2 regions of the Microbacterium sp. SCN 69-37 genome follow, and region 2 is predicted to be linked to the other one. Evidence: predicted binding sites of a transcription regulator. Region 2 holds the regulator's gene; the other holds the start of a gene.

Region 1 (7,120 bases), on a different contig from region 2:
GCGAGGACACGTTCGTGCGTTCGGCCGGCGGCTACGCGGCCAACGTGGAGGCGTTCGAGACCCTGGCGCCCGAGCCCATCGCGTTCGACGGGTTCGGCGAGCCGGTGATCTTCGACTCCCCGAACACGCCCACGATCGAGACGCTCGTGGCGCACACCAACGCCGTGCTCGACGGCGAGTACACCGCCGCCGACACCCTCAAGAACGTCGTCCTCGCGCTCACACACCTCGACGGCAGCCGCGAGCTCGTCGTCGTCGGTCTCCCCGGCGATCGCGACGTCGACGAGAAGCGCGTCGAGGTGGCGTTCGCGCCCGCCGAGGTCGAGCCCGCCACGCCCGAGGACTTCGAGAAGCACCCGCTGCTGGTCAAGGGGTACATCGGGCCGTGGTCTCCCCAGGGCGCGATCCTGGGCGAGGAGTCAGCCACCGGCATCCGCTACGTCCTCGACCCCCGCGTCGTGGACGGCACGCGCTGGATCACCGGTGCGAACATCGATCAGAAGCACGTGCACTCGCTCGTCGCCGGACGCGACTTCGCCGCCGACGGCTACGTCGAGGTCGCAACGGTGCGGCCGGGCGATCCGGCGCCCGATGGTTCGGGACCTGTCGAGCTTGCGCGCGGCATGGAGATCGGTCACGTCTTCCAGCTGGGGCGCAAGTACGCCGAGGCGCTGGGGCTGAAGGTGCTCGACGAGAACGGCAAGCTCGTCACCGTCACGATGGGCTCCTACGGCATCGGCGTCACGCGGATCCTCGCGATCATCGCCGAGCTGAACAACGACGACAAGGGCCTCATCTGGCCCGCAGCCGTCGCGCCGTTCGACGTGCAGGTCGTGGCGACGGGGCGGGATGCCGCGGCCTTCGAACTCGCCGAGAAGCTGTCGGCGGATCTCGATGCGGTCGGTCTCGACGTGCTCTACGACGATCGACCGAAGGTCTCGCCCGGCGTCAAGTTCGGCGACGCCGAGCTCGTGGGAGTGCCGCAGATCGTGATCGCCGGCCGGGGCGCCGCCGAGGGTGAGGTGGAGCTCTGGGATCGTCGCTCCGGCGAACGCACGCTCGTCTCGGCCGCCGAGGCCGTCACCCGCCTCGCCGCGCGCTGACCGTCGCTCGCACCGCTCGCACCGCTCTTCGAGGGGCCCGCGCGAGCCGCCCGCGTGGCGCACGTGCGCACACGTGCGTGTGGCGTGTGCGGGTCAGAACGGTGCCGCGCGGTCGTCCGACGGCGCTGCGCGCTCTGAGGGTTCCGCCGCTCGGAACACCGGCATGCGTCGTTCGGGCTCCACGAGATAGCGCCGGCCGTACGGCGACGTCCACTCCACGACACCGCCGCTGTCGGGGAGCTGCACCACCGTCCAGCCGCCGTGATGCTTCACCGTGTGGTGCCCGGCGCACAGGGGTGCGAGATTGTCGGCGGAGGTGTTCCCGCCGTCGAACCAGGCCACGGTGTGGTCGATGTCGCATCGCGAGGCGGGCATGACGCAGCCCGGAGCCATGCACCGTTCCGCCCGCTACCTGACGAGCCGACGCAACTCAGGCGGCGGGTCGTAGCGGTGGCGCCCGACCGACAGCACCGCGCCCGTCTCGGGGTGGGTCAGAACGCGCAGCCAGCTCGTGGCGCCGCCGCTGAGTCGTCGTGCCTGGTCGATCGGAACGGGACCCACACCTTCGACGGTGGCCGGCTCGGACGCCGCGCGGGAATCGTCGAGCAGCGACAGCACCGGCACTGTCACGACGACTGTCGGACGGATGCCCGCCACAGCCGGAGCGTGGCCGTCGCAGCGACCGTCGATGAGCAGATCGCCCAGAATGTCCGCGCGTACCTGGTCGAGCGTTCGCTCGTCGGGCGGAACCTCGTCTGCGGGCGCGGCGCCGGGGGTCGCCAGCGCGGCATCCGCCCCGCCGCGACCGGTTCGATGGCCCGCGATGGCCTTTCCCATGCGGGTGAGGCGGTCGAAGATGGCGTGGGCCTCGACGCTCGGCAGATACGCGGTCAGGAGGGACATGCCGTCGCCCGCGGGGGCGACGGACACCCGCCGCTCGTCGACGGCGCGCGCATGCTTGTCGGCAAGGGCCTCTGCGGTCGCCGCGGTGGCCAGATCGCGCAGCCGGCGGCGGAAGGTTCCCGCGGGGAGGCGTTCGGCCAGCGACACCGCGTCATCGATCAGCCGCGACCCGATCGCGGGATCGACGCTGTCGAGCACGTCCACGAGGAAACGTGCGTGCTGGTCGGTGATGCGTGCCCCGTGAAGTGCATCCCATGCCGCCGGGTAGCGCTCGACCAACGCCGTCGCGCGGGCCATCAGATCGCCGGCCGCGTACTCGGTGATCCGAAGCGCCGCCGCCAGCTCGAGTCGCAGCGACCGGTCGATCATGTCGTCGGTGCACGCGTGCGGTGCCGCGGCGGCCATCGCATCGCTTCGCGCGGCGGCGACGCAGGCGTACTGCTCCGCCGTGTGGACGGCGACCACCGCGGCGATATCGGTGACCTGCGCGACGGGATCGCGCGGCGGCAGTGACGACTCGATCGCCACGATGTCCGCCCAGAAGCCGGGGTCCGGCTCGAGGTCGGTGTCGATGTTCATGATCCGAGTATAGAACATATGTTCTAATATGGGAAGCGTGTTGGGCCATGGTCGAGCAAGCGTTTGGGGACCAGCGGCGACGCGGCGAGCGCCGGGTCGCTACTCTGGGGGCGGCGAGATCGTCGACGATGCCACCTGTCGCGAGACGCCGACCACCCCCGCAGTTGGCATCGAAAGGAATGCGCATGCGCGATCGTCGTCGTCCCCTCGGCATCCGCCGCCTCATGAGCATCGCGGCGCTCGCCGTCAGCGCGGTGCTGGCCGTCGGCGCCGTGGCCCCGCTGTCGGCGCACGCCGCTGCGGACGGGTGGTGGCACACCTCGGGCTCGCGCATCGTCGCCGCGGACGGAAGCACCGTCACCATCAAAGCGGCGAACTGGTTCGGGCTGGAGACTCCCAACTGCGCGCCGCACGGGCTGTGGTCGATCACCCTCGACGAGGGCCTCGCGCAGATCGCGGCCATGGGGTTCAACACGGTGCGACTGCCGTACTCGAACCAGTGCCTCGCGGCATCCACGACATCGTCCATCGACGCCTCGCGTAATCCCGACCTGGTCGCGCTGACGCCGTTGCAGCTGATGGATGCGGTCATCGCCAAGGCGCGCGCCCACGGGCTGCGCGTCATCCTCGACCGTCACCGCATCGAGTCGTCGGGCCAGTCCGAGCTCTGGTACACCTCGACCTACAGCGAGAAGCGCTGGATCGACGACTGGGTCATGCTCGCGAACCGCTACCGCGATGACCCGACGGTGGTCGGCGCCGACCTCCACAACGAGCCGCACGGTTCCGCCTGCTGGGGGTGCGGCGATACCTCCCGCGACTGGTGGGCGGCGGCGACGCGCGCCGGCAATGCCGTGCTCGCCGCCAACCCCCGACTGCTGATCATCGTCGAAGGCGTGGAGCGCCAGAACGATGCCAGCACGACCTGGTGGGGAGGCGGCCTGAAGGATGCCGGCGCCAAGCCCGTGGTGTTCGCGACATCGAACCGGGTCGTCTATTCGCCGCACGAGTATCCCGCCTCGGTGTACGGGCAGTCGTGGTTCTCGGCGCCGAACTACCCCGCCAACCTGCCGTCGGTCTGGGACGCGAACTGGGGATATCTGGCCCGCACCGGCTCCGCGCCGATCTTCGTCGGGGAGTTCGGCACGAAGCTCGAGACGACGAGTGACGCCCAATGGTTGAGGGCTCTGGTGTCCTACCTGGGGACGAACGGCCTGAGCTTCGGCTACTGGTCGTTCAACCCGAACAGCGGCGATACCGGCGGGCTCGTCGCGGACGACTGGAAGACGCCGCAGACAGCAAAGCTCGCCGCGCTCGCGCCGGTGCTCGCCGGCGGGTCCGCCACCCCGATGCCATCGCCGACCGCGTCCGCCACCCGGACACCGTCGCCCACGCCTACGCCGTCGCCCACGCCCAGGACGTCGCCCACGCCTACGTCGTCGCCCACGCCTACGCCGTCGCCCACGCCCAGGACGTCGCCCACGCCCACGCCTACGCCGTCGCCCACGCCCACGTCGTCGCCCACGCCCACGTCCCTCCCGTCCCCGGGCTCCGCACCGGTTTCCGCCACCTGGATGCTGCAGAGCGCGTGGCAGGACGGCTATGTGGCGGAGTTCTCCGTCAGCGCTTCTCGCGCGGTCGCCGGCTGGACGATCTCCTGGTCCAGCCCGGGAGCGACGCAGGTGGTCAACGCCTGGGGCATGTCGTGTACGGTCGCCTCCGGCTCCATCGCCTGTACCGGAAAGGACTGGGCCGGCGCGCTCGCCGCCGGTCAGAGCGTGCGCGTCGGCCTGCAGGTCGCCGCGGCTTCCGCGCCGGTGAGTCCGCGCCTGACGGTGGCGGGGAAAGAGACCCGCGTTCGGTGATCGTTCACCCGATGACCGTCGAGGATGCGAGGGTGGGGACATGGCAGAACGCTCCACGCTCCCTCCCGCGGTGACCGACGGCATCCGACGCCTGCTGGACGAGGCCGGCGTCGTCGAGGATGCAGATCTCATCGCACGCATCCTCGCGACGGGCGTCGGCATGGGTCTCGACCGCGCCGATCGCCTCGACCTCAAGATCACATCGGCTGCTCTCACAGAGATGCGCGCCGCGTTTCAACTGTTCGCGCCGTTTCGAGGTGTCCCGAAGGTGACGGTGTTCGGCTCGGCGCGCACGGCCCCGGACTCGCCGTTGTACCGGCTCACGGTGGAACTGACTGCAGCCCTCGCCGCTCGCGGCTGGATGACCGTGACCGGAGCAGGCCCGGGAATCATGCAAGCCGCCGCCGAGGGCGCCGGGCCCACACACTCTCTCGGCGTCTCGATCCGCCTGCCGTTCGAGGAGAAACCGAACGCGATCATCGCCGCGCACGAGCGCAACGTCGCGATGAAGTACTTCTTCACCCGCAAGCTCATGCTCGTGAAGGAATCCAGTGGCTTCGTCTGCTTGCCGGGAGGCTTCGGCACGCTCGACGAGATGTTCGAGCTGCTGACGCTGCAGCAGACGGGAAAAGCCGTTCCCACGCCGATCGTGCTGCTCGATCGCCCGGGAGGCGCCTTCTGGGCGGGGCTGCGCCGCTTCGCCGATGAACAGCTCATTCCCGACGGCGTGATCTCCGCCGACGATCTCGATCGCGTCGTGATGACGGACTCGGTCGATGCCGCCGTCGAGGAGATCACGGGCTTCTATCGCAATTACGTCTCGTTGCGATGGGTCGGGCGACGCCTCGTGCTGCGGCTGCGCTCCGAACCGACGGATGCCGAGGTGTCGGCACTCAACGACAGGTTCGCGGATCTGCTCGCCGACGGTGCGATCGAGCGCCGCGGCCCGCTGAAAGCAGAGCGCGAGGACGAGGACGACCTCGCGGCACCGCGCCTCGTCATGACGTTCGCACAGCGCCGCGTCGGTGATCTGCATCACCTGATCCGCGCCGTCAACGCCCTGCCGAGCGCGCCTGCCGAAGCGCGTCCCGCCTGATCAGGCCGACGGGAGCCGGCCCGATGCGGTCCTCAGCACATCAGCTTGCCGTGGTTCATCGTGTCGTCGGGGGCGTCGCGAGTGACCAGAGCCTTGAGCATGCCGGCCGCCATGACGAGCCTGCCGTGGGCGGGTTCCCAGAACTCCGTCTCGACCGGTGTGACTTTCAGCAGTGCGATGTCGGGCGTGTCGAGTCGCGTGCTCATCGGCCGGCTGGCGAGGCGTCCCGCGGCATCCACGGTGGTGAGCATGGTGATGTCGATGTCCTCGACGAGTGCCTTCACGCGGTCGCGGGCCTCGGTTCCAGTGATTTCGCTCATGCCCCGAGCCTGCCCGCCCGCCCACGGCCGCCCCAGGGCCTTGACAGCCGGTCCCGCAGGCCTCAGAGCCGCGCGTAGCGCGCCCGAAAGCCGCAGAAGACGCCGTAGGCCACCAGCCCGATCCCGAGGGTCACGGCGATGGCGCGCCCGGCCGGCAGTGTGAGCAGTCCGTCGACGGCGCTGTCCAGGCCGCCCGCACGTGCGGCATCCGCATGGGCGGCGGCCACGAGCAGCAGGACGCCGAGGATGCCGAGCGCGGCCCCCTTGGCGATGAAGCCCGCGACCCCCAGCGAGCGGACCAGCGTGCCGAGCGCGGATCGCGGGATGGACATGCGCTTTTCGAACGAGCGACGCACGCCCATCACGACGAAGACCACACCGGCCACCGCGATGCCCACTCCGACGGCGGCCAGGACGAATGGCCCACCCGTCATCGCGAGGATGCCGCGACTGGCCGCCCGCGCGCTCCCATCGGCATCGAGCGCCGCGCCCAGGGCGATCGAGGCGGCGAGCGTGCCGACGGCGGCGAAGACGATGCCCTGGCTCCACTCCGAGGCCCGCCGCCCCCAGCGCCCGTCGCCGCGAGCCGTGATGCCCGCGGCCAGATGCCACAGCGCCAGGCCCCAGAGGCCGATCGCGATCGCCCACACCAGAACGGCGCCCCACGGTACCGCGGCGACCGTCCGGAGCGCGCCGACCTGATCGGCCTCGCCCCGACCGCCGGCCGCGATGGCGACGACCAGGGTGCCGATCAACGCATGGACGAGGCCGTTGGCGGCGAAGCCGGCCCGCGCGAGTGCCTGCACCAGCGGGTGGCGCCGCGTCGCGGCGGCCGCGGGGTGAGCCTCTGTCACGGGCGTCCGGCGGGCGCGTCGCCGCGGCGGATCCACGGGGGCCCGAGGGGCACCACGTGGCGACCCGTCGTGCGCCACGCGAACTTGTCCACGAGCATGTAGAACGCCAGCGCCGACGCGCCGATCAGCAGCCATGCGCCGACGGTACCCAGCGTCGCCGCACCGGCGAAGGCGGCGACGGCTTCGAGGGCCAGCCCCGCCGCCACGAGCAGCAGGGTCAGCGGTAGCGCCGAGTTGTGGGTGGCGCCGGCGAACATGAATCCGAGCGCGAGCACCGCGAACATCATCGAGAACAACGGGCGCGCCGGGCCCGACACCTCGAAGAAGCCGAGCTCTCCGCCGAGGAGGAATCCGGGCATGCAGATCCAGTACCACCCGAAGGCGTTGTAGACGACGAAGT
Region 2 (7,120 bases):
CGACCGCCCACGACCCGCCGCCGTACTCGTGGACGCCGGATCGGGCGTTCCACGGCGCCGGCAGGACGAGGTGCACCGTGCCGGTCGCATCGCGCCGGAACACGGCCGTGCGGCCGGCCTCTTCGGCCACCGACTGCGCCCACCACACCTCGTCGCCCACGAGCGCAGCGCCGTCGACCCGGGGAGAAGCCGAAGAAGCCCACGCGGCGGTGAACGGGGAGGGCCAGGATCCATAAGGGTGCACATCGACCATGGCTGCCACGCTACGCGTGTGCGACCTGCCACGTCGGCAGGCACGTGCCGTCACACGCGGGTGAGGGCACCGCCGTGGCTCTAAAGTGGGGCATCGAGGCCGGGGCCGACCGGCCGCACGACCCCGACCCGAGAGGGAACCGAGCGAAGATGGCCCACGAACCTCGCGTCGGCGCTCCGGCGGCCGCCGTCACGGCCTCGCCGCGGGTACCGTTCTCGTTCGAGATCTACCCTCCGCGCACCCCCGAGCAGCTGCCTGCTCTCTACGAGACCATTCGCGTGCTCGCCGCCGCCGGTCCGCGCTTCATCTCCGTGACGTTCGGAGCGGGCGGCTCGACGACCGACCGCTCGCTCACCGTGCTGACGCACATCCTCCGCGAGACGACCGTTCCGCCCGTCGCGCACGTGACCTGTGTCGGCAGCAGCTACGCCGAAGCCACGACGGTCATCCGCGACTTCCTCGATGCCGGCATCACCCGCTTCCTGGCGCTGCGGGGCGACCCGCCCGTCGGCATCGGCGAGGACGACATCGTGTTCGGCGATCTGGAGTCGGCCGCTCAGCTCGTGCAGCTGATCGGCCGGGTGCAGGCGGAGCGCTCGCCGTATCGGGAGCGTGAGATCCCCGGGCTTCCGGGAGCCGTGCAGGTCACCGACGGCGACCGCGTCCAGATCGCCGTCGCGGCGTTCCCGAACGGTCACCCGCGTTCGCGTCACCGCTACGAGGACATCGACGCACTTCTCGCCAAGCAGGCCGCCGGGGCGACGTCCGCCCTGACACAGCTCTTCTTCCACGCCGACGAGTACCTCGACTTCGTCGAGCGCGCCCGTGCGGCCGGGGTCGTCATCCCGATCGTGCCCGGGATCATGCCCATCACCTCTCCGGGGCGACTGCGCCGAGTGCTCGAGCTCACCGGAGATGCGCGCCCCGACGCTCTCGCCGCGGCGCTCGAGTCGGCTCCGGATGCCGCCGCGCAGCGCGCCGTCGGCCTCGCCCATGCCGCCGACCTCGCGCGGTCCGTTGTCGCCGGCGGCGCCGACGGCATCCACCTCTACGCCTTCAACAACCACGACACCGTTCTGGGCGTGCTGCGCGCCGCAGAGCTGATCTCCGAAGCGAGCCCCTGACGCCGTCCGCTCAGTCGGAGGACTCGTCCGCCGCCGCGCGGCGAAGACCCCAACGACTCCACGCGCGGCGAAGAGCCGCCGCGCGCACGGACTGACCGGCGAGCCACGCGCCGGCGGCGACGGCGAGAGCGATCGCCAGAGCTGCGCCGGTCGCGCCGACCGCCGCCGCCAGCAGCTGGTCGAAGACGGCGGCGGCCGCGGCCGGCGTCAGCGCCGTCCCGGCTGCGGCGGACGACACCGCCGCCCGCCCCGCGGCAGCCGCGATCAGCAGCGCCCCGAGGCACGCCGCCGCCGCGAGTGCGGCCCGCCGGAGGGCGTTCAGGCGTCGCCGCGCGAGCGCGATCCCGCTGAGGAACAGGATGACGGTAGCGACCGGCATCCACCATCCCACCGTCACGCCGAGCGCATATCCCGTTCGAACGGCGGCGAGGGTGTCTCCGGAGCCGATGACCACGACGTGATCGACGGAGGGGATGAGCGTCGCCCACGCCACGCCCTGCGCGCTCAGACGTTCCTTCACGCCCGCCACCACGGCGCCGACCTGGATGCCGAGTCCGGCCTCGGTCTGCACCACGACGCCGGCGCCATCGGAGGTCGCGGCGAGCGTGAGCGCGCGATGAGACTGCCGGAGAAGCTGTTCCCACAGCGACCCGAAGCCGTCTGAGCGGATCGCGTCGGCGATCGTGTCGTGCACGAGAGTCTGCACGGCGGCGGCGGCAGGCGCTTGCAGTCGCCGCAATGCGTCCGCGGCCCGGTCGCCGACGCCCAGCCCGATGATGCCGTCGACGATCGAGCCGGTGAGGGCGTCGGCGTCGAGCCTCGCGTCCACCGCGTCGGCGGATGCCGCGATCAGCGCGTCCTGCACGGTGGTCGAACGGGCCAGCGGCACAAGCGTCGCGGTGAACGCGTCTTCGTCGACCAGCTGCACCCGCGCCCAGACGCTCAGGATGGACAACGGGAGGCAGACGACGGCCAGGACGATCGCGACGGCCGATGCGAGGGCGCGCCCCCCGCGACATGATCAGATCGCGCGCAGGACGGCCACGACGCGACCGAGGACCACCGCGTCGTCGCCGAGGATGGGCTCGAAGGAGGAGTTGCGGGGGAGCAGCCACGTGTGGCCGTCCCGCTGCCGGAAGGTCTTCACCGTCGCTTCGCCGTCGAGCATCGCCGCGACGATGTCGCCGTTGTCCGCGGTCGGCTGCGATCTCACGACGACCCAGTCGCCGTCGCAGATGGCGGCGTCGATCATCGACTCGCCGCTGACCTTGAGCATGAACAGGTCGCCCTTGCCGACGAGCTGGCGGGGGAGGGGGAAGATCTCCTCGACCTGCTGGTCTGCCGTGATCGGCACGCCCGCCGCGATGCGCCCCACCAGAGGGACCAGTGCCGCATCGCCCACGGCCGGAACGAGGTCGGCGGGATTCTCGGCGGCGGCACCCGGCAGATCGATGAGGACCTCCATCGCGCGCGTCTTGCCGGCGTCGCGGCGGAGGTAGCCGCTCAGCTCCAGCTGGTTGAGCTGGTGGGTGACGCTGGACAGCGACTTCAGGCCCACGGCATCGCCGATCTCGCGCATGCTCGGCGGGTAGCCGTGGCGCGCGATGGAGGTCTGGATCACCTCGAGGATCTTCAGCTGCTTGTCGCTGAGGTTCTTCCGCCTGCGTGTCTGAGGCTTCTCGGCCATATCGCGCGCTCCTTCGATCGCGTCCCCGGAAGGCAGAGCCTTCGAATGTCGGAGGTTGGTGATGGGGTCGTCTTGTCGAAACCGTATCCGGTTTTCGCACGGTCGGACGGCACGCGTGCGCGTGTCGGATTCGATTCATCTGCGAGAACCGTATCGCTTGACACTCGAACACTATCGAAGATAGATTCGGAACAGAGATTCGCATCCGGCTCTCCCGGCCGAGAGGCGGATGCGAATCTCGACTCGAATCTTCGAGGTGACGCTCTCACCCCCGACGCCGCGGCGCGGGACACGTCTCAAGGAGGAACCCATGACCACGATCGACATCCTCGGCGCCTCGCCCCGCGGCCGTGTCATCGCGGCGGCCCCCGCCACCCGTCTGCGCCTGACGGTTCGTGGTCGCCGGGTGCTCGCCTTCCTCGCCTCCATCCCCGTCATCGTCGCGCTCGGTATCGGCATCGTGTCCGGCGGCGGCGCGCTGGCCTCCAATGAGGGATCCTCGGGAGTCACGTTCACCCACGTCACGGTTCAGCCGGGCGACACGCTCTGGTCGATCGCACGCGCGGTCGCACCTGACGTCGACCCGCGCGACGCCGTCGACGCGATCGTTCGACTCAACGCCTTGGACTCGGGCAGCCTCGATGCCGGACAGAGCATCGCGATCCCCGCCGAGTACTCCGCCGGCCACTGATCAGCCTCGTCCGCTCATCACGGCGACCTCTACGATGGTGAGGGTGAGCGTTCGACTCGATGACCTTCCCCTCAGAGACGACCTGCGCGGCCTGACGCCCTACGGCGCTCCCCAGGCTCCGCTGCCCGTCGCGCTGAACGTCAACGAAAACACGCATCCGGTGCCCGAAGCGGTCGCGGACGACATCCTCGACAGCATCGCCCGTGCGCTCCGGGAGGTGAACCGCTATCCGGATCGCGAGTTCACCGCCGTGCGGGAGGGCTTCGCGGACTACCTGGGTCATGGCCTGTCGGCCGCGCAGATCTGGGCGGCGAACGGATCCAATGAGGTTTTGCAGCACCTTCTGCAAGCGTTCGCCGGCCCCGGTCGGACGGCCTTCGGTTTCGCACCGACCTACTCGATGTACCCGCTGCTCACTCGTGCCACTGGCGCGACGTACGTGAGCGGGACGCGCGGCGTCGACTACACACTCGCCCCCGAAGACGCGGCCGCTCAGGTCGACCGTGCGCAGCCGGATGTCGTCTTTCTGTGCGCGCCGAACAACCCGACCGGAACGCCACTCGGACTCGATGTGATCGAGGCCGTCTATGACGCCGCACCGGGCATTGTGATCGTCGACGAGGCCTACCAGGAGTTCGCGCCCCGCGATTCCCGGTCGGCACTGACGCTGCTGCCCGATCGGCCGCGGCTGGTCGTGTCTCGCACGATGAGCAAGGCCTTCGCGTTCGCCGGCGCTCGCGTCGGCTACCTCGCGGCCGACCCCGCCGTCATCGATGCTCTGCGTCTGGTGCGGCTTCCCTACCACCTCAGTGCGCTGACGCAGGCGGCGGCATCGGCCGCGCTGCGTCACGCGCCGGCGATGCTCGCGATGGTCGACGAGATCGTCGCTCAGCGCGACCGTATCTCCGCGACACTCGACGCGCTCGGCTACCGCCCCTTCGAGAGCTGGACGAACTTCGTGCTCTTCTCCGGTGTGGAAGATCCTGCGGCGACGTGGCAGGGGCTCTACGACCGCGGCGTTCTGATCCGCGATGTCGGCATCGCCCACAGTCTGCGTGTCACGGCGGGCACCGCGGAGGAGTCGACGGCGTTCCTCGACGCGCTCGCCTCACTCGGCCCGGGCGGTTCCGGCGCGCACTGACGGTGAACGCCGGGGTAACACGCCGGGCCGGCGCGCGGGCTCTCGGTAGACTCGGCTCATGAGCACCCCGGCCCCCCGCACGGCATCCTTGCGACGCGCGACCAGCGAGTCCACGGTCGAACTCGATCTCGACCTCGACGGCACCGGGCACAGCAGCATCGACACCACGGTGCCGTTCTTCGACCACCTGCTCACAGCCTTCGCAAAGCACTCGCTCACCGATCTCACCGTGCGCGCCTCGGGAGACACCGACATCGATGCGCACCACACCGTCGAAGACACCGCGATCGTCCTGGGTCAGGCGATCCGTCAGGCGCTCGGCGACAAGAGCGGCATCTCGCGCTACGGGGATGCGCTCGTTCCCCTGGACGAGGCGCTGGCCCAGGCCGTGGTCGACATCAGCGGGCGCCCCTATCTGGTCCACACCGGGGAGCCGGTCGGGTTCGAGCACCATCTCATCGGCGGCCACTTCACCGGGTCGCTCGTGCGTCACACGTTCGAAGCGCTCGCTTTCAATGCCGGTCTGACGATGCACGTCACGGTGCTCGGCGGACGGGACCCGCACCACATCGCCGAAGCCGAGTACAAAGCGTTCGCGCGGGCCTTCCGGCAGGCGAAGGCGCTCGACCCCCTGGTCCACGGCATCCCCAGTACGAAGGGCGCCCTATGACCGACGCCACCGCAGGGCTCGAGGCCGGTACCCGCATCGAGGAGCGGCCTCTCGTGGCTGTGCTCGACTACGGGTCGGGCAATGTCCACTCCGCGGTGAAGGCCCTCGTCGCCGCGGGAGCCGATGCGCGGCTCACGGCCGATCGTGGCCTGATCCACGACGCCGCAGGTCTGGTCGTACCCGGCGTCGGAGCCTTCCGGGCCGTGATGGAGTCCCTGCGCGCCACGCGCGGCGACGAGATCATCGAACGTCGTCTCGCCGGAGGTCTGCCGGTGCTGGGCATCTGTGTCGGCATGCAGGTGATGTTCGAGCACGGTGTGGAACGCGGTGACGACACCGAGGGGCTCGGCGAGTGGCCCGGCGCGGTCACCGAACTCGACGCGCCGGTGCTCCCGCACATGGGCTGGAACACGGTGCGGGTGGGCGAAGGCTCGACTCTTTTTCGCGGCCTGGAGCACGAACGGTTCTACTTCGTGCACTCCTACGCCGCCCAGCACTGGTCGCTCGAGGTCACGCGGCCGTTCCGTCAACCCGCCCTCACGTGGTGCGACTACGGCACGCCGTTCCTCGCCGCCGTCGAGAACGGACCGCTGTCGGCGACGCAGTTCCATCCCGAGAAGAGCGGCGAGGCCGGCATCCGGCTTCTCGCGAACTGGATCTCCTCGCTTCCGCAAGACCTCACCCGCACCCGGTAGTAGTCTCTCTGCTTGTGTGTCCTCGTGTCCGCGCATGGCGGGCACTGAACCCTTCCTGGAGCCATGAACGATTTCGCGTCGACCCCCGAACTGATCCTCCTGCCCGCCGTCGACGTCGCCGACGGCAAGGCGGTACGTCTGACGCAGGGTGAGGCCGGCACCGAGACCAGCTACGGCGATCCCGTCGACGCGGCGTTGGCTTGGGCGCGCGACGGCGCCCAGTGGATCCACCTCGTGGATCTGGATGCCGCCTTCGGACGCGGCAACAACGCCGCCGTGCTGCGCAAGGTCATCAAGCAGCTCAAGGGCGTGCAGGTGGAGCTGTCCGGAGGAATCCGCGACGATGCGACCTTGGAGGCCGCCCTCGAGTCGGGGGCGAGCCGCATCAACCTGGGCACCGCGGCGCTGGAGAACCCGGAGTGGGCGGCGGACGTCATCGGCCGCTACGGCGATGCGATCGCCGTCGGGCTCGACGTGCGCGGCACGACCCTGGCGGCCCGCGGCTGGACCCGCGACGGCGGCGACTTGTGGCAGGTGCTCCAGCGGCTCGAAGACGCCGGGTGCAGCCGTTACGTCGTCACCGACGTCACCAAGGACGGCACGCTGAAGGGCCCGAACCTCGAGCTGCTGCGCGAGGTCACCACCCGCACCGTCAAGCCGGTCGTCGCCTCGGGGGGCATCTCGAACCTCGACGACATCGCGGCCCTGCGCGAGCTCGTTCCGCTCGGCGTCGAAGGGGCCATCGTGGGTAAGGCACTCTATGCGGGGGCCTTCACCCTCGCCGAGGCGCTGGATGTCGCCGCAGGCTGAGAGTCCCGACGACGCCGCAGCCCACGCCTGCGCCGCGGATTCCGCAGGC

The links. Region 2 encodes LexA, which represses DNA repair genes until DNA is damaged. Its sites were predicted from a motif close to TCGAACANNTGTTCGA; they were not measured.
Region 1: the regulator LexA is predicted to act here: its motif matches at 2,596-2,611, upstream of ABS64_RS11700 (DUF222 domain-containing protein).

Annotation. Positions count from the first base shown of each region.
Region 1 is NZ_MEEL01000039.1:17,239-24,358, reverse strand. Features, by position in the region: gene ABS64_RS11710 (proline--tRNA ligase) at 1-1,103, shown strand, start outside; gene ABS64_RS11705 (HNH endonuclease signature motif containing protein) at 1,197-1,496, opposite strand; gene ABS64_RS11700 (DUF222 domain-containing protein) at 1,512-2,585, opposite strand; gene ABS64_RS11695 (cellulase family glycosylhydrolase) at 2,771-4,450, shown strand; gene ABS64_RS11690 (TIGR00730 family Rossman fold protein) at 4,491-5,546, shown strand; gene ABS64_RS11685 (hypothetical protein) at 5,579-5,866, opposite strand; gene ABS64_RS11680 (DUF1206 domain-containing protein) at 5,929-6,720, opposite strand; gene ABS64_RS11675 (GPR1/FUN34/YaaH family transporter) at 6,717-7,120, opposite strand, start outside.
Region 2 is NZ_MEEL01000024.1:41,926-49,045, forward strand. Features, by position in the region: gene ABS64_RS06080 (prolyl oligopeptidase family serine peptidase) at 1-253, opposite strand, end outside; gene ABS64_RS06085 (methylenetetrahydrofolate reductase) at 403-1,377, shown strand; gene ABS64_RS06090 (hypothetical protein) at 1,388-2,332, opposite strand; gene lexA (transcriptional repressor LexA) at 2,399-3,064, opposite strand; gene ABS64_RS06100 (LysM peptidoglycan-binding domain-containing protein) at 3,375-3,755, shown strand; gene ABS64_RS06105 (histidinol-phosphate transaminase) at 3,790-4,896, shown strand; gene hisB (imidazoleglycerol-phosphate dehydratase HisB) at 4,955-5,566, shown strand; gene hisH (imidazole glycerol phosphate synthase subunit HisH) at 5,563-6,261, shown strand; gene priA (bifunctional 1-(5-phosphoribosyl)-5-((5-phosphoribosylamino)methylideneamino)imidazole-4-carboxamide isomerase/phosphoribosylanthranilate isomerase PriA) at 6,325-7,071, shown strand; gene ABS64_RS06125 (SseB family protein) at 7,055-7,120, shown strand, end outside.